4 regions of the Aeromonas crassostreae genome follow, and region 3 is predicted to be linked to each of the others. Evidence: predicted binding sites of a transcription regulator. Region 3 holds the regulator's gene; each other region holds the start of a gene.
The links. Region 3 encodes sigma-54, which starts transcription at its own class of promoters, with help from an activator protein. Its sites were predicted from a motif close to TGGCACNGTTTTNGCTT; they were not measured.
Positions count from the first base shown of each region.

Region 1 (4,185 bases), on a different contig from region 3:
CGATGAACTCCAGAGCCTGCTCCAGGGTCATGCGGATCGGCGGAGTCAGCACCTGGGCTTCGTCGGTACCGGAGGCACGCATGTTGGTCAGCTGCTTGCCTTTCAGGCAGTTGACGGTCAGGTCGTTGGAGCGGGAGTGGATCCCGATCACCTGGCCTTCGTACACCTCGGTCGCGTGACCGATGAACAGACGACCGCGATCCTGCAGACCGAACAGGGCGAAGGTCAGGGCCTTGCCGGTAGCGTTGGAGATGAGCACGCCGTTCTGACGCTCACCGATGCTGCCACCCTTGTGCGGACCGTAATGGTCGAAGGTGTGGTACAGCAGACCGGTACCCGAGGTCATGGTCAGGAACTCGGTCTGGAAGCCGATCAGGCCACGGCTCGGGATCATGAAGTCCAGACGGACACGGCCCTTGCCATCCGGGGTCATGTTGGTCATCTCGCCTTTACGCAGGCCGAGTTGCTCCATGACGGAACCCTGGTGGGCTTCTTCCACGTCGACAGTGACGGTTTCGAACGGTTCTTGCAGAACGCCATCCACGGTGCGCAGGATAACTTCCGGACGGGATACCGCCAGCTCGTAGCCTTCGCGACGCATGTTTTCGATCAGGATGGACAGGTGCAGTTCACCACGGCCGGAGACGCGGAACTTGTCCGGATCTTCGGTCTCTTCCACGCGCAGGGCCACGTTGTGGACCAGTTCCTGGTTCAGACGCTCCAGGATGTTGCGGGAGGTGACGAACTTGCCTTCTTTACCGGCGAACGGCGAGGTGTTGACCTGGAAGGTCATGTTCACGGTCGGCTCGTCGACGGAGAGGGGCGGCAGCGCTTCAACGGCGTTGTTGTCACAGATGGTGTCGGAGATCTTCAGCTCGCCCAGACCGGTGATGGCGATGATGTCGCCCGCTTGCGCGTCGGTCACTTCGGTACGGGACAGACCCAGGTAGCCCAGGACCTGACCGACCTTGCCGGTACGGCTCTTGCCGTTGGCACCGACGATGGTGACCTGCTGGTTGGTCTTGACGCGGCCGCGGGTGATGCGACCGATGCCGATGACGCCCACATAGGAGTTGTAGTCCAGCTGGGAGATCTGCATCTGGAAACCACCCTCGGCATCGGCCGCAGGCGCTTCCACGTTGTCGACGATGGCCTGGAACAGGGGTTCCATGTTCTCGGACGGTACGTCTTGATCCAGGGTGGCCCAACCGTTCAGTGCAGAGGCGTAAACAACCTTGAAGTCCAGTTGCTCATCGGTGGCACCCAGGTTGTCGAACAGATCGAAGACCTGATCCATTACCCAGTCAGGACGCGCGCCCGGACGGTCGATCTTGTTGATGACCACGATGGGCTTCAGACCCTGGGCGAACGCCTTCTGGGTCACGAAACGGGTTTGCGGCATGGGGCCGTCAACGGCGTCGACCAGCAGCAGCACGGAGTCAACCATGGACAGTACACGCTCAACCTCACCGCCGAAGTCGGCGTGACCCGGGGTATCCACGATGTTGATGCGGTAGTCGTTCCAGCGGATGGCAGTGTTCTTGGCGAGAATGGTGATGCCACGTTCCCGTTCCAGATCATTGGAGTCCATGATCCGTTCCTGACCTTCGCTGGTGCGGTCCAGAGTACCGGACTGCTGCAGCAGCTTATCCACCAGGGTCGTCTTGCCGTGGTCAACGTGCGCAATAATCGCAATATTGCGTAAATTCTCTAACATTCTCGCCTCAATCACCGGGTAAAATTGGGCGCTAATTGTACTCTCGCCTTTGTGATCTGCCTAGCAGAATCGCAGTAGATTCACGCACGAGAGTGGATCTGGATCATGGACCCGGGGCAACAAGCCTGTTTATATGGGGCTTAGTCGCCGTCGCACTGGTTTGGTGCACCAAAAAGATCCCTGAATGCACCAACATGATGCACGACGGCACGAAAGCAGCTGGTTTTGGGACGCCAAGATGCGGCAACTGCCCTGAAATCAAGCTGTCACAAACTTGGCACGATACTCGCTTATGTGAATCTGATGACGCATTCACCCAAAGAGTTTTAACACCGGAGGTTACTTAGCATGTCAGCTCAGAACGTAATGGCCTTGATCCAGGAACATGAAGTCAAGTTTGTCGACCTGCGCTTTACCGACACCAAGGGTAAAGAGCAGCACGTTTCCATTCCCTCCCACCAGATCGACGAAGACTTCTTCGAAGACGGCAAGATGTTCGATGGCTCCTCCATCGGCGGCTGGAAGGGCATCAACGAGTCTGACATGGTGCTGATGCCGGATCCGGCCTCCGCCAAGCTGGATCCGTTCACCGAAGAGACCACCCTGAACATCGTCTGTGACATCCTGGAACCGGCCACCATGCAGGGCTATGACCGCGATCCGCGCTCCATCGCCAAGCGTGCCGAAGACTTCCTGAAGTCCAGCGGCATCGCCGATACCGTGCTGTTCGGACCGGAACCCGAGTTCTTCATGTTCGACAACATCACCTTCTCGAACACCATGGGTCACAGCTTCGTCAAGATCGAATCCGAAGAAGCGGCCTGGAACTCCGGCACCGCCTACGAGCACGGCAACAAGGGTCACCGTCCCTTCGTCAAGGGTGGCTACTTCCCGGTTGCACCGGTCGACTCCTCCCAGGACATCCGCGCCGCCATGTGCCTGGTGCTGGAAGAGATGGGCCAGGTCGTCGAGGCTCACCACCACGAGGTGGCCACCGCCGGTCAGAACGAGATCGCCACCCGCTTCAACACTCTTACGCTGAAGGCTGACGAAGTGCAGGTCCTGAAGTACGTGATCCACAACGTGGCCCACGCCTACAACAAGACTGTCACCTTCATGCCCAAACCCATGTTCGGTGACAACGGCTCCGGCATGCACTGCCACCAGTCCCTGGCCAAAGATGGCGTCAACCTGTTCGCGGGTGACCTGTACGGCGGTCTGTCCGAGATGGCGCTGCACTACATCGGCGGCATCATCAAGCACGCCAAGGCCATCAACGCCTTCGCCAACCCGACTACCAACTCCTACAAGCGTCTGGTGCCGGGCTATGAAGCACCGGTCATGCTGGCCTACTCCGCCCGCAACCGCTCTGCCTCCATCCGTATCCCTGTGGTACCGAGCCCGAAAGCTCGCCGCATCGAGGTGCGCTTCCCGGACCCGGCGGCCAACCCCTACCTGGCCTTCGCCGCCCAGCTGATGGCCGGCCTGGACGGCATCATCAACAAGATCCATCCGGGCGATGCCATGGACAAGAACCTGTATGATCTGCCGCCGGAAGAAGCCGCCGAAGTGCCGACCGTTGCCGGTTCCCTGGACGAGGCCCTGTCTGCACTGGACAGCGATCGCGAGTTCCTGACCCGTGGTGGCGTGTTCAGCGACGACTTCATCAACTCCTACCTGGAGCTGAAGCAGCAGGACGTGGACCGCGTGCGCATGACCCCGCACCCGCTGGAGTTCGAACTCTACTACTCCGTCTAATCGGCGCAGTCAGTACCAAATGGATAATAAAACCCGCCTCATGGCGGGTTTTTTCTCTGTTAGGCTTTAAGCGGGATCCCATCGAGGAGAGAGGCATGAACCTCAGCCACCTGGCCGGATTATTGTTGCTGACAAGCCTGGGCGTCCATGGCGCCAAGATCTACTCCTGGGTGGATAGCCGGGGCATCACCCACTACACCAATGCCCCCCCCGCGGGCCAGCAGAGCCAGGTGATCGACCTGCGGGTGGCCCCCCTGGTCGGCACGGTTCCCCAGTCGGTACAGGTCGCCAATTACCACCACCTGACCGGCACCGATCTCAAGCAGGCCGAACTGACCATCACCCTGATCTCTCCCGAAGCGGAGAGCACGCTGCGCGACAACACGGGCAACATCGTCTTCGAGGCGCGCGTCACCCCCACCCCTCCCCCCCAATTCGATCTGCGCCTGCTGCTCGACGGCAAGGCACGCGCCCGGGTCAGCAACACCCTGATGCTCCGCCTGGAAAACCTGGATCGGGGCACCCATAAGGTGCAACTCGAGCTGCTGGCAAAAGACGGTACGATCCTTGCTAAATCAGAGATAGTGACTTTCTACCTGCACAGGACCAGAGTCAATCAGGCCGCTGCCGCCAGCGCCACGCCTCACAAGGGGTGATCCTTTGCACCGATGCAGGTAGACTGAATGCACTATATTGGTGCATTGCCGGTG
Region 1 is NZ_JBSTYM010000010.1:46,350-50,534, forward strand. It holds gene typA (translational GTPase TypA) at 1-1,717, opposite strand, end outside; gene glnA (glutamate--ammonia ligase) at 2,066-3,475, shown strand; gene ACW5W4_RS09895 (DUF4124 domain-containing protein) at 3,571-4,131, shown strand.
Region 1: glnA (glutamate--ammonia ligase) is a predicted target of sigma-54. The motif match lies at 1,993-2,009, and genes of this name have one in related genera.

Region 2 (4,185 bases), 110 kb from region 3:
TGTCCCCAAGGGGGTGAGGGCTGGCAAGGGGGGCTGCTTATTCCCAATCGTTATTTGCATAGAGAACCATTCTCATTTAGATTTCAGCCTATCCCAACATGAGGTGTGAATATGTACGTTTGTTTGTGCCGCGGCATTACCGATATCCAGATACGTCAGGCGGTACAGGCAGGCAAAGGCGAGTTGCGCCAGCTCAAGCAGGATCTGGGACTGGGCAGCCAGTGTGGCAAGTGTCTGCCCATGGCCAAGGCGATCATCAAGGCCGAGCTCGACAAGGCGCCCCGCTACTACGAAGTGGCCTGAGGCCCCTCACCCCTCTCCTTCCAAGCGGGCTCCTGCCCGCACGCCCTGTTGTTGTCCTCTTCCTGGTCTAAGCTTGACGGATCCAGCAAGGAGGATTGACGATGAAAGGTGATACCAAGATTATCGCGCACTTGAACAAGGTACTGGCCAACGAGCTGGTCGCCATCAATCAGTATTTCCTGCATGCCCGCATCTACGATGACTGGGGCCTCAAGGCCCTGGGACACAAGGAGTACCACGAGTCCATCGACGAGATGAAACACGCGGACGAGCTGGTCAAGCGCATCCTGTTTCTGGAGGGGTTGCCCAACTTGCAGGATCTCGGCAAGCTGCGCATCGGCGAGACGGTGGAAGAGATGCTGCGCTGCGATCTCTCCCTGGAGATGGATGCCATCCCGGATCTGAAGAGCGCCATCTCATATGCCGAATCCAAGCACGACTACGTCAGCCGGGATCTGTTTCAGGATATTCTCGAGGACGAAGAGGAACACGTGGACTGGCTGGAAACCCAGCTCGATCTCATCGGTCGCATCGGCCTGGAGAATTATCAGCAGTCCCAGCTCCATCACGGCTCCTGACCCCGGAGTCTGTGCCACCCCCGCTCCTGTCCAGACCCGCTACTGCGGGTCTTTTTCATGGCAAGGCGCCCAAGTTTCACCCGGATCACAGATATGGCGCGCCGATAGGCAGGGAGCCGCGCTTTCGATTAGGATAGGCCTCTTTCCTTTTTGACCCGGATACGACCATGGAACAGATAGCCAGAGAGATGGCGCCCCACAAACGGGTAGCCCTGGTAGCCCACGACAACATGAAGACAGCCCTGCTCGACTGGGTTGGCCGCCGCAAGGAGGCGCTCAAGCTCCATCACCTCTACGCGACCGGCACCACAGGCAGCCTGCTTGGCAAGGCGGCTCAGCTGCCGATCACCTGCCTCTTCTCCGGCCCCATGGGCGGAGATCAACAGCTCGGCGCCCTGATTGCAGAGGGCAAGATAGACGTGCTGATCTTCTTCTGGGATCCCCTCAATGCCGTGCCCCATGATCCGGACGTGAAGGCACTGCTGCGCCTGGCCGCGGTCTGGAACATCCCGGTCGCCACCAATGAGGCGACGGCGGACTTCATCATGGACAGCCCCCACATGAATCAGGCGTTCCAGGTGCAGATCCCGGATTACGCCGGCTACCTCAAGGCGCGCACCCAATAAATTTTGCACCGAACGGCTACGAAAAAGGCGCCAATCTGGCGCCTTTTTGCTGGCTTGAGCCGGCTCAGCGTTGCAGGCTCTTCTGGGCGAACTTGGGCCTGGCGTTCATGATCTGCTCCACCTGCTCGTCGCTCATCTTGCCACGGGACAGGCCCAGCACCTTGTAGGTGAGCAAGGGGCGGGCCGGCAGGGCAATCATCAGGGCGCGGATCTGGTTCTCGTCATCCTTGTCCCGGGCCGGCTTGCCATAGGCGTAGGTGAGCACCCCGGCGTCTATCAGGTTTTTGACGGCGGGCTCGGTGATCGGCAGGTTTATGACGCTTTTACGCTGCAGCACGAACTCGCGCAGCACCGCCTTCTCGTTGAAATCGAGGAAGGTGATCATTCGGGAAAGCTGCCCTTTCTGCTTGCGCGACTGCCACTCGTCACAGATCCACTCCCAGGCGATCAACATGCCCTGGCTGCAGAAATAGGAGATGGCGATCAGCATGCCGACCCCGAGCCAGGCGGCGTGCTGGTCGGCCCAGACACTCACGGCCCCCTTCATCAGCCCGGTCGGAAACAGCAATATGATGCTGCAACACAGCAGCAGCCAGACCATGAGCCAGTTGAGGCGGTTCAGTTGGTAAAAATGTTGGATCCACCGTTTCATCGTTCACCCTTGCCAGATCATTGTGGACAGTAGTCAAGCCAAAGCAAGGGGTGTGCCAAGGCGCAAGAAATGACAAGGGGGGCACCAGGCCCCCCGCTCATTCGCAGCCGCGCCTCAGAACTGCTGGAACCAGCGCTGGATCTGGGCCGGATCCTTGCTCTGGGTCAGGGAGAGCATCAAGAGGATGCGCGCCTTCTGCGGGTTGAGGGTTTCGGCGGCGACGAAGCCGTACTTGGCGTCGTCGATCTCCGCATCCAGGGTGGTGGCGCCGGTCGGCACGCGGGCGGAGCGCACCACCCGGATGCCGTCCTTGCTTGCCTTGGCCAGGGTGTCGAACAGACTGTGGTAGAGGTTGCCGTTGCCCACCCCGGCGCTGACGATGCCGTCAAACCTGGCCTCCACCAGGGCCTTGGCCGGCAGGTCCGAGGCGTTGGCGTAGCTGTAGACGATGCCCACTTGCGGCAGCTTGTCGAGCTTGCTCACGTCGAACGGGGTCTGGCTGGTGTGCTGGCGGGCCGGGCTGCGCTGATAGTCTATCTTGCCGTTGTGGATGTAACCGAGCGGGCCGAAGTTCGGGGAGGCGAAGGTCTGTACCCCCGTGGTGCTGGTCTTGGTGACGTCGCGGGCATCGAGCACTGTGTCGTTCATCGCCACCATGACCCCACGCCCCCTGGAGGCTGGGTCGGAGGCGGTCACCACGGCGTTGTAGAGGTTCATGGGGCCGTCGGCGCTCATGGCGGTGGAGGGGCGCATGGCGCCGACCAGCACCACCGGCTTGTCGCTCTTGACGGTCAGATTGAGGAAGTAGGCGGTCTCTTCCATGGTGTCGGTGCCATGGGTGATGACGATGCCATCCACGTCATCCCTGGCCAGCAGCGCGTTGACCCGCTTGGCCAGCGTGAGCCACACCTCGTCGTTCATGTCCTGGGAGCCGATCTTGACCACCTGCTCACCCTGCACGTCAGCGACGTTCTTCATCTCGGGAACGGCGGCGATCAGGGTCTCGATGGCCACCTTGCCTGCCTCGTAGTTGGACTGGGTGGCGGACTGGCCTGCCCCGGCGATGGTGCCGCCAGTTGCCAGTATATGCACCTGCGGCAGCGCCATGGCCAGGGGGGAGAGGGTCAGGCCGAGGACGGCGGCGATCAGGGTCTTGCGGATCGGTAGGGTCATGCTGCAAATCCTTCTGGATGATAAAAATTGCAGCAAGTTTGCGCTTTCTGTTGCGGTGGTTTGTGATGATTCTCACCAAAAAACAGCTGAGTACAGAACTTTAACCTGATTTATACCTCTATAGAGATAATTTAACTCCCCCCAAAACCCTGGGCCTGGATCAGGACGATCAGCTCTGCCTTGCTCAGTTCACTCTCGATGACGGCCTTGCCGCTGGCAAAGTCGACAGTGGCGGTGCTGACCGCAGGCTGGGCCAGCAGGGCCTTTTGCAGGCTGGCGGCGCAGCCGCCGCAAGACATGCCGGATACGGTGAGTTCGATGGTCATGGGCTCTCTCCTCTGTTGATATGCAGTCAGCCTAACGCTGCCGCCTCCGGCAAGGTCAAGCCCTAGCGTGCCACCACGGACTCGCGCACCACAAGACGACCATGGAACTTCAACTGCTCATCGACGGGGCGCAGGCTCTGCTTCAGTTGGGCCTGCAACATCCGCACACTCTCCTGGGCCAGCCGCTCGCTCGGGTACTCGATACAGGTCAGAGTGGGGGTCAACTGACTCGCCAGCGCCGATCCTTCCAGGCTGATGACAGACACATCCTGGGGAATATTGAGGTTGAATTCGCGCAGCAAACGCATGGCATCGGCGGCCTGGGCATCCTGCTGCACCACCAGCGCGGTAAAGGGGAGATAGCGGTTGAGCAAGCCGAGCAGCGCCTGCTGGTTGTCGGTGCCATCGATCACCAGCTGGCTGTTATAGGGCAGGGACTGCTGTTGCAGAGCCTGTTGATAGCCTTGAATGGCACTTTTCCCCGCGGGCGATAGCTTGTCGTCAAGCATCAGCACCAGTTGGCGATG
Region 2 is NZ_JBSTYM010000002.1:125,267-129,451, reverse strand. It holds gene ACW5W4_RS02185 (bacterioferritin-associated ferredoxin) at 112-303, shown strand; gene bfr (bacterioferritin) at 405-881, shown strand; gene ACW5W4_RS02175 (methylglyoxal synthase) at 1,049-1,507, shown strand; gene ACW5W4_RS02170 (superinfection exclusion B family protein) at 1,572-2,159, opposite strand; gene ansB (L-asparaginase 2) at 2,274-3,332, opposite strand; gene ACW5W4_RS02160 (heavy-metal-associated domain-containing protein) at 3,464-3,658, opposite strand; gene ACW5W4_RS02155 (LacI family DNA-binding transcriptional regulator) at 3,721-4,185, opposite strand, start outside.
Region 2: ACW5W4_RS02170 (superinfection exclusion B family protein) is a predicted target of sigma-54. The motif match lies at 2,201-2,217, and genes of this name have one in related genera.

Region 3 (4,185 bases):
TCGTCTGGTGACCATCACGGGCAACGGCGAGCTCAAGCAGGAAGACAGCCAGGTGAACGGCGATCTGATCCGCTATGACATCGTCAAACAGAAGATGATCGCCGAGAGCAAGGGTGAAACCAATCGCGTCAAGACGGTGTTCCTGCCCGATCAGGTCGAGAATTTCGACAAACCCGCCGACAAAAAGCAGGATAAATAAGCCATGGCAGTGTTGAAGGCAGCCGGGCTGCAGAAGAGCTACAAGAAGCGGATGGTGGTCAGTGACGTCAGCCTGGAAGTGGGCACCGGCCAGATCGTGGGCCTGCTCGGCCCGAATGGTGCCGGCAAGACCACCTCTTTTTACATGATCGTCGGCCTGGTGCAGCGGGATGCGGGCCTGATCACCATCGACGAGCAGGACATCAGCCTGCAACCCATGCACATACGTGCCCGCAATGGCATCGGCTATCTGCCCCAGGAAGCCTCCATCTTCCGCCGCCTCTCCGTCTATGACAACCTGATGGGGGTCATGCAGACCCGCAAGGAGCTGAGTCGTGAAGAGCGGGAAGACAAGGTGGAGCAGTTGCTGGAAGAGTTCAGCATCACCCACATCCGGGACAACCTGGGCCAGAGCCTGTCCGGTGGCGAGCGCCGCCGGGTCGAGATAGCCCGGGCCCTGGCGGCCGAACCCCGCTTCATCCTGCTGGACGAGCCGTTTGCGGGGGTCGATCCCATCTCTGTCATCGACATCAAGAAGATCATCCAGCATCTCAAGGAGCGGGGGCTGGGCGTGCTCATCACGGACCACAACGTGCGCGAGACGCTGGATGTGTGCGAGAAGGCCTATATCGTCAGTCACGGCAAGATGATAGCGGAAGGCACCCCCGCCGAGATCCTGGCCGACGAACAGGTCAAGCGTGTCTATTTGGGCGATCAATTCAGTCTATAGTAAGGGGAAATCGCCCTTCGTTTCCTGATGATCGCCTCGCTGAAATAAGGATATCCCGACGTAGATGAAGCCGACACTCCAGTTGCGTCTCGGTCAGCAATTGACCATGACGCCGCAGTTACAACAAGCGATTCGTCTGCTCCAGCTCTCTTCATTGGAACTTCAGCAGGAGATCCAGCAAGCCCTCGATAGCAACCCCCTGCTCGAGCAAGAAGAGGTCGAGCAGCAGGAGACTCATACCGATATTAAGCAGGATGAGAGCCAGATCGACAGCAGCGAGGCCATGGCTCAGGAGCAGTTGCCTGACGAGCTGCCGGTCGACAGCAGCTGGGATGACGTCTACTCCGCCGGCACCGGCCAGAGCGCCGGCCCCGTCTTCGAGGGGGAAGATAGCGTCTATCAGGGGGAGACCACGGAAAACCTGCAGGATTATCTGCTGTGGCAGATGCGGCTCACCCCGTTCAGCGATCTCGATGCCGCCATCGCCCTGGCCATCATCGACGGCATCGACGAGTCCGGCTACCTGACCAGCACCCTGGAAGACATCCAGCAGGCGGTGAGCAGTGACGACGTCGAGGTGGAGCTCGATGAGATCGAGGCCGTGCTCAAGCGGGTACAGCATTTCGATCCGGTCGGCATCGCGGCCCGCTCGGTACAGGAGTGCCTGCTGATCCAGCTGGGTCAGTTCAGTCCGAGCCAACCCTGGCTGACCCAGGCGCGTGAAGTGGTCCGTGATCACATGGACTTGCTGGGCAATCGGGACTATCGCACCCTGGCGCGCAAGACGCGGCTCAAGGAAGGGGAGCTCAAGGAGGTCATCGATCTCATCCAGCAGCTCGAACCCAGGCCCGGCAACCGGGTGGTGCAGAGCGATTCCCAGTACGTGATCCCGGATGTCACCGTGGTCAAGCGCCAGAACCGCTGGGTGGTGGAGCTGAACCCGGATTCGGCGCCCCGCATTCGCGTCAACGAAACCTATGCCGCCATGGCTCGCCAGGCGCGCACCAGCCAGGACACCCAGTTCATTCGCTCCCATCTGCAAGATGCCAAGTGGTTCATCAAGAGTCTGGAGAGCCGCAATGAGACCCTGCTCAAGGTGGCCAACTGCATCGTCGAGCAGCAGCAGGGGTTCTTTGAATACGGTGAGGAGGCCATGAAACCCATGGTACTCAACGACATCGCCGAGGCGGTGGAGATGCATGAATCGACCATCTCCCGGGTCACGACCCAGAAGTACATGCATACCCACCGTGGCATCTTCGAGCTGAAGTTCTTTTTCTCCAGTCACGTCAACACAGAAGGAGGAGGTGAGTGCTCATCGACCGCAATTCGTGCCCTGATCAAGAAGCTGGTGACGGCGGAGAACCCGGCGAAACCGCTAAGTGATAGCAAGATCGCGGATTTGCTGGCCGAACAGGGTATTATGGTGGCTCGACGCACGATCGCCAAATACCGTGAATCCTTGTTGATACCACCGTCCAATCAGCGCAAACGCCTGGTTTAGGCAACACAGAAGGAAGACGTTATGCAAATTAACTTGACCGGACACCACGTAGAGATCACCGAAGCGCTGCGTGATTATGTGAATAACAAGTTTGCCAAACTCGAGCGTCACTTTGACCACATCAACAATGTTCATGTGGTGTTGAGCGTAGAAAAACTGAACCAGATTGCCGAAGCCAAGCTACACGTCAGCGGGGGCGAAGTGTTCGCCAACTCGGAACACGCGGATATGTACGCCGCGATAGATACCCTGCTCGACAAACTTGATCGACAGATCATCAAGCACAAAGACAAGTTAAATCAAAAATAACCATGCAACTTGAACACATACTGAGTCGGGACTGCACCAAAAGTGCGGTCCCTTGTACCAGCAAGAAACGCGCCTTGGAAATCATCAGCGAGCTGGCCGCCGAGCGGCTGGGTACCCCGCGCCAGGCCCTGTTCGAATGTCTGCTTGCCCGCGAGAAGATGGGCAGCACCGGCATAGGTGCCGGCATTGCCATTCCCCATGGCCGCATCGGCGACGAGTTCCCGCCGACGGCGGTGCTGATGACCTTTGCCGAGCCCATCCCCTTCGATTCCATCGACAATCAGCCCGTCGATCTGCTCTTTGCCTTGTTGGTGCCGGAGAGTGAGTGCAAGCAGCATCTCAAGACCCTCTCCCTGATGGCCGCCAAATTGGGTGACAAGGCGGTCTGCCGCCAGCTGCGCCAGGCTGCCAGCGATGATGATCTCTACCAGATCATGATCTCCGCCTGATGGGCAGTCGCCCTCGCTAATCAACTCGTCGCTGTGGAGGTTGCAAGATGCAGCTTATCGTAGTCAGTGGCCGCTCCGGTTCGGGCAAGACCGTTGCGTTGCGGGTACTGGAAGATCTCGGGTATTACTGTGTCGACAATCTGCCGGTCAATCTGCTGCCTCAGCTGATCGTCTCGGTCGAGCGCCAGTACGACAAGCTGGCGGTCAGCATAGACGTGCGCAACCTGCCCGGTGATCCGGAGCGGCTGGAGACCCTGCTGGCCCAGGTGCGCGGTGATGGTCGGGTGCAATACAGCAGCTTCTTCTTCGATGCGGAGAACAGCACCCTGCTCAAACGTTACGGCGAGAGCCGTCGCCTGCACCCCCTCTCTCGCAAGCGCCTCTCCCTGGACGAGGCGATCCGCGAAGAGACCCATCTGCTGGCGCCGATCTCGGCGAGCGCCGATCTGCGTATCGACACCACCAGCCTCAGCATTCATGACCTCAGCGAGCTCATCAAGACCCGGGTGCTCGGCAAGAAGGAGAATGAGCTGGTGCTGGTGTTCGAGTCGTTCGGCTTCAAGTACGGCATTCCCAAGGATGCCGACTTCGTGTTCGATGCCCGCTTCCTGCCCAATCCCCACTGGATCCCCGAGCTCAAGCCGTTCACCGGCAAGGATGAGCCGGTGGCCCGCTACCTGGCGAGCCAGCCCGACGTGATGCAGTTCACCCTGCAGATCGAGAACATGCTGGCGACCTGGTTGCCGGCCCTGGAGCGCAACAACCGCAGCTATCTCACGGTCGGGATTGGCTGCACCGGCGGCCAGCACAGATCCGTGTTCATCGCCGAACAGTTGGCGCGGACCTTCGAGGGGCTCGGCAAGAACGTGCAGATCCGCCATCGCACCCTGGACAAACGGGATCCGCAACATTGATGGCGCAACGGGAGGTCAGATGACAGTCTCCGCCTCGGTAGAAGTGAAGAACAAGCTGGGCATGCATGCGCGCCCGGCCAT
Region 3 is NZ_JBSTYM010000002.1:13,613-17,797, forward strand. It holds gene lptA (lipopolysaccharide transport periplasmic protein LptA) at 1-199, shown strand, start outside; gene lptB (LPS export ABC transporter ATP-binding protein) at 203-928, shown strand; gene ACW5W4_RS01665 (RNA polymerase factor sigma-54) at 993-2,432, shown strand; gene hpf (ribosome hibernation promoting factor) at 2,454-2,741, shown strand; gene ptsN (PTS IIA-like nitrogen regulatory protein PtsN) at 2,744-3,190, shown strand; gene rapZ (RNase adapter RapZ) at 3,238-4,104, shown strand; gene npr (PTS phosphocarrier protein NPr) at 4,124-4,185, shown strand, end outside.

Region 4 (4,185 bases), on a different contig from region 3:
AGGAGACGCTGTTGTCCGAGGTGACATCTTCGGGGCGGATGAGGCCGGTGATGCGGATGTATTCGTTGCCGTTGTTGAGCATGATCCACTTCTCGCCGCGCACCACCAGGTTGCCGTTGGCGAGCACCTTGGCCACGCTGACCGAGATGCTGCCCTGCAGGCTGTTGCTCTGATCCGCCTTGGCCTGCCCCTTGAACGCGCTGTTCTGACCGATGGAGGCTGACATGTTGTAGGCGCCGGCCGTGATGGGCACGCCCCCCAGGCTCACCGGATCCAGATTGAACTCGTTGTCCTTGCCGGTCTGGGTGTTGGCCTTCTTGGAGGCGGAGGTGGATTCCGCCAACTCTATGGTGATGATGTCGCCGACCTTGTGGGCCTTGATGTCCGAGTAGATGCCATTGACCTGATCGGGCTGAAAGATGGCGCCGGTCGGGCGCACCGACACCGGCTCGGACTCGCCATAGACGGGGGCGAACTCGGGGTCGTCCGGCTTGGCGGTATTGAGGGTGCTGGTACAGCCCCCCAGCGCCAGCAGACTCAGCATCCAGATGGTTTTCACTATGAGACTCCCGTTACAGCCGCTGGGTCAGGTAGGACATCATGGAGTCCACCGCCGAGATCACCTTGGAGTTCATCTCGTAGACCCGCTGGGCCTGGATGAGGTTGACCAGCTCCTCGGTGACGTTGACGTTGGAGACTTCCAGCATCCCCTGCTTGATGACCCCGAGGCCATCCGCCCCGGCCACCCCTTCGATGGGGGCGCCGCTGGACTGGGTCTCGAGGAACATGTTCTCCCCCATGGGTTGCAGACCGGAGGCATTGACGAAGTCGCTGATGTTGATCTGGCCTATCACCTGGGAGGCGCCATCCCCCTTGAGCTGGATGGAGATCTGACCATCCTCCCCTATGGTGACGCTCTGGGCGTTTTCGGGGATCTGGATCTCGGGTTGCAGCGGGTAGCCATTGCCCGGGGTGACGATGGTGCCCTCGTCATTGAGGGTGAACTGGCCGTTGCGGGTGTAGGCGCTGCTGCCGTCCGGCAGCTGCACCTCGAAGAAGCCGCGACCATTGATCATCAGGTCCAGGGAGTTGTCCGTGGTCTGCACATTGCCCTGGCTGAAGCTCTTCTGGGTGGCGACCACCTTGGCCCCCGCCCCCAGCATCAGGCCGGAGGGCAGCTCGGTATCCGCCGAGGAGCGTCCCCCCGGCTGATTGATGTTCTGATAGAGCAAGTCTTCGAAGATGGCGCGGGACTTCTTGTAACCCACCGTGCTGGCGTTGGCGAGGTTGTTCGAGGTGACGGCGATGTTGGTCTGCTGTGCATCCAGCCCCGTCTTGCCTATCCAAAGTGCAGGATTCATGTCTGGCTCCTAATTAGCTGATACGCAGCAGTTGGGTTTGGGCTTCGTCGTTCTCCTGGGCCGTCTTCATCATCTTGACCTGGGTTTCGAACTGACGCTGCAAGCGAATGAGGTTGGTCATCTCGTCGACCACATTGACGTTGCTCCCCTCGAGGGAGCCGGCAATCAGGCCCACCTCGGCGGAAGCGGGTTCCGGCTGGCCGTCCTTGCGGCGAAACAGGCCATCCTGCCCCTTCTCCACCGCGTCCGCGGCCGGACGCACCAGCTTGATGCGCTGAAAATCCTCCGGCAGGTTGGGCGCGGCCCCCTCGGGGCGACCCGTGATGGTGCCGTCCCGGTTGATTTCAAGCTTCTCCAGCGGCAGCGGCAAGACGATGGGCCTGCCGGCCTCGTCCACCACATTGAGGCCGGTGCTGGTCTGCAGATTGCCGGTGGCGCTCAGCTCCAGGTTGCCCATGCGGGTGAAGGCCTCGCCCCCCTTGCCGTCCTGCACCGCGATCCACCCCTGCCCGTCTACCGCCACGTCCAGATCCCGGCCCGTGGTCATCAGCATGCCGTGCTGCAGGTTCTGGCCCGGCCGCTCCGTCATGGCGAAGACCCGGGTCGGCAAGCCTTCGCCGAACGCCTGCATGGCGCGAGCCTGCTCGAAGTCGGACTTGAAGCCGGTGGTGTTGGCGTTGGCCAGGTTGTTGCCACGCACAGCCAGGCTGTTCATGTTCTCCTTGGCACCGGACATGGCGATATAAAGCAGGTGATCCATGGGATCCTCCGTCAAACTGATGACTCTGACGGGAAGAAAGCAATTAAGGTGCCAACAGCGTTAATGAATTCTTAACTTATTGATATATAAAAGGGCGCCGAAGCGCCCCTTGTCGTTCCCTCTCCACCATCCATTAACGGATCTGCAGTATGGTCTGCTGCAGCGAGCTGTTGACTTCCAGGGAGCGGGAGTTCGCCTGGAAGTTGCGCTGGGCGGTGATGAGATCCACCAGCTCCGAGGTCAGGTCCACGTTGGACTGCTCCAGGGCCGAGGACTTGACGGAGCCGAAGGTGCCCGAATTCGGGGTGCCCGGCAGGCCGTCTCCGGAGAGCAGAGATTCGCGCCAGGAGGTATCACCGACCTGGGTCAGCCCCTGGGGGTTGGCGAACTTGGCCATGGCCACCATGGCCACCTTGACGGTGGTGGCGTTGCTGTAGGTGGCGGAGACGATGCCGTCATCGGTGATCTCCACCTTGGTCAGCCGACCCACGGTCGAACCATCCTGGGTCAATTTATTGACTTCAAACGGCGACGAGTACTGGGTCACGGTACCGAGGCGGTACTCGAAAGTCTGGGTCTGATCGGCCCCATTGCCGATGATCCCGGCCCCCGGGGTCCCCAGCGCCTCCGTCGTGATGGGATCGGGGGTCACTGTCGTGAGCTTGCCATCGGAGCCAAACGCCAGGCTCGCATAGGCAGCCCCACCCACCTCGATGGGGTTGGTCCCCTCGTACATGTACATGCGCCAGGAGGCGGGCGTTACCGCCTGCGGAGGCGTGTTGGTATCCCCCTCCTTGACGAAATACTGGGTGATGGTGTGGGGTTCGCCCAAGGAGTCGTAGACAACCACAGAGGTGGAAGAGGAGTAGGTATCAGAATTCGTTGTGTCGAGCGGGACGTTGGTCACATCGATCGGTGTCGTGGACGCCGGCAGGTTGAAGCTGGCCTCCACCAGGGTGGTCGGCTTGGGCTCACCGGCCCGATCCGGGATCTGGATGGGTTTGGTGGCGTTGAGGCTGACCGCCTTGGGGGTACCGTCGGCGTTGATCTCGTACCCCTGCAGATAACTGCCGGAGTTGTTGACCATGTAGCTGTTCTCGTTGAGCTTGAAGGCGCCGGCACGGGTGTAGGTGCGGTCGAGGGAGCTGACCCCGTCCGAGGTGACGAAGAAGCCGTTGCCCTGGATGGCCAGATCCAGCGAGTTGTTGGTAAATTGCAGCGCCCCCTGGTGGAACTGCTGTGCCACGGCCCCGGTCGCGACGCCATTACCCACCTGGGTCTTGGAGTTGACGAAGATGGAGTTGGCATAGACGTCGGCAAACTCGGCGCGGGACTCCTTGAAACCGATGGTGTTGACGTTGGCAATGTTGTTCGCGGTGACGTTCAGGTCTTTTTGAGCCGCATTGACGCCGCTGAGGGCATTGTTGAATGACATGTCTTTCTCCTTAGATCACTGCGTTATCGGTCGCGTTGGTGGTCGAGTTGGTGGTCGACTTGTTGCCCGCACCGGCGATTTCCAATACATCGGTCAGATAGATGCCTCCCAGTCCCTTGAGCTTGAGGGTGCTGGGTGAGCTGGCCGAGCCCAGGGTGACGCTCTCGACCTGGGCGTAGGCCAGGGCGGGCAGACTCTCCGACTTGCCCGCCACGGTGGCACTGGCCTCAATCTGGTACTTTCCGCTCTTGGCCGGGTTGCCGTTCTTGTCCAGGCCATCCCAGCTGAAGGCGACGTTGCCCTGATGATCCCCTTCGATGGCGAACTCCTTGATCACCTGGCCACTCTCGTCTTTCACCGTCACCTTGATGTTGCTGCCACCGTCTGCGGTGGCGATCATCCCATTGACGGTACCGCCGCTCTCCAGATAGCCGGTATTGGACGGGATCAACACCTCCTGCCCCACCAGGGCCGAGGCCTGCAACGCCTGGCTCGAGGTCATCAGGCTGTTGAGGCTCTCCATCTGGGTCGACAGGCTGTTGATCCCCTCCGAGGTGGACATGGAGGTCATCTGGGACAACATCTGGGCGTTGTCCACCGGCTTGAACGGATCCTGATAGGCGAGCTGC
Region 4 is NZ_JBSTYM010000006.1:70,562-74,746, forward strand. It holds gene flgH (flagellar basal body L-ring protein FlgH) at 1-559, opposite strand, end outside; gene flgG (flagellar basal-body rod protein FlgG) at 573-1,361, opposite strand; gene ACW5W4_RS06610 (flagellar basal body rod protein FlgF) at 1,375-2,121, opposite strand; gene flgE (flagellar hook protein FlgE) at 2,255-3,556, opposite strand; gene ACW5W4_RS06620 (flagellar hook assembly protein FlgD) at 3,567-4,185, opposite strand, start outside.
Region 4: ACW5W4_RS06610 (flagellar basal body rod protein FlgF) is a predicted target of sigma-54. The motif match lies at 2,159-2,175, and genes of this name have one in related genera.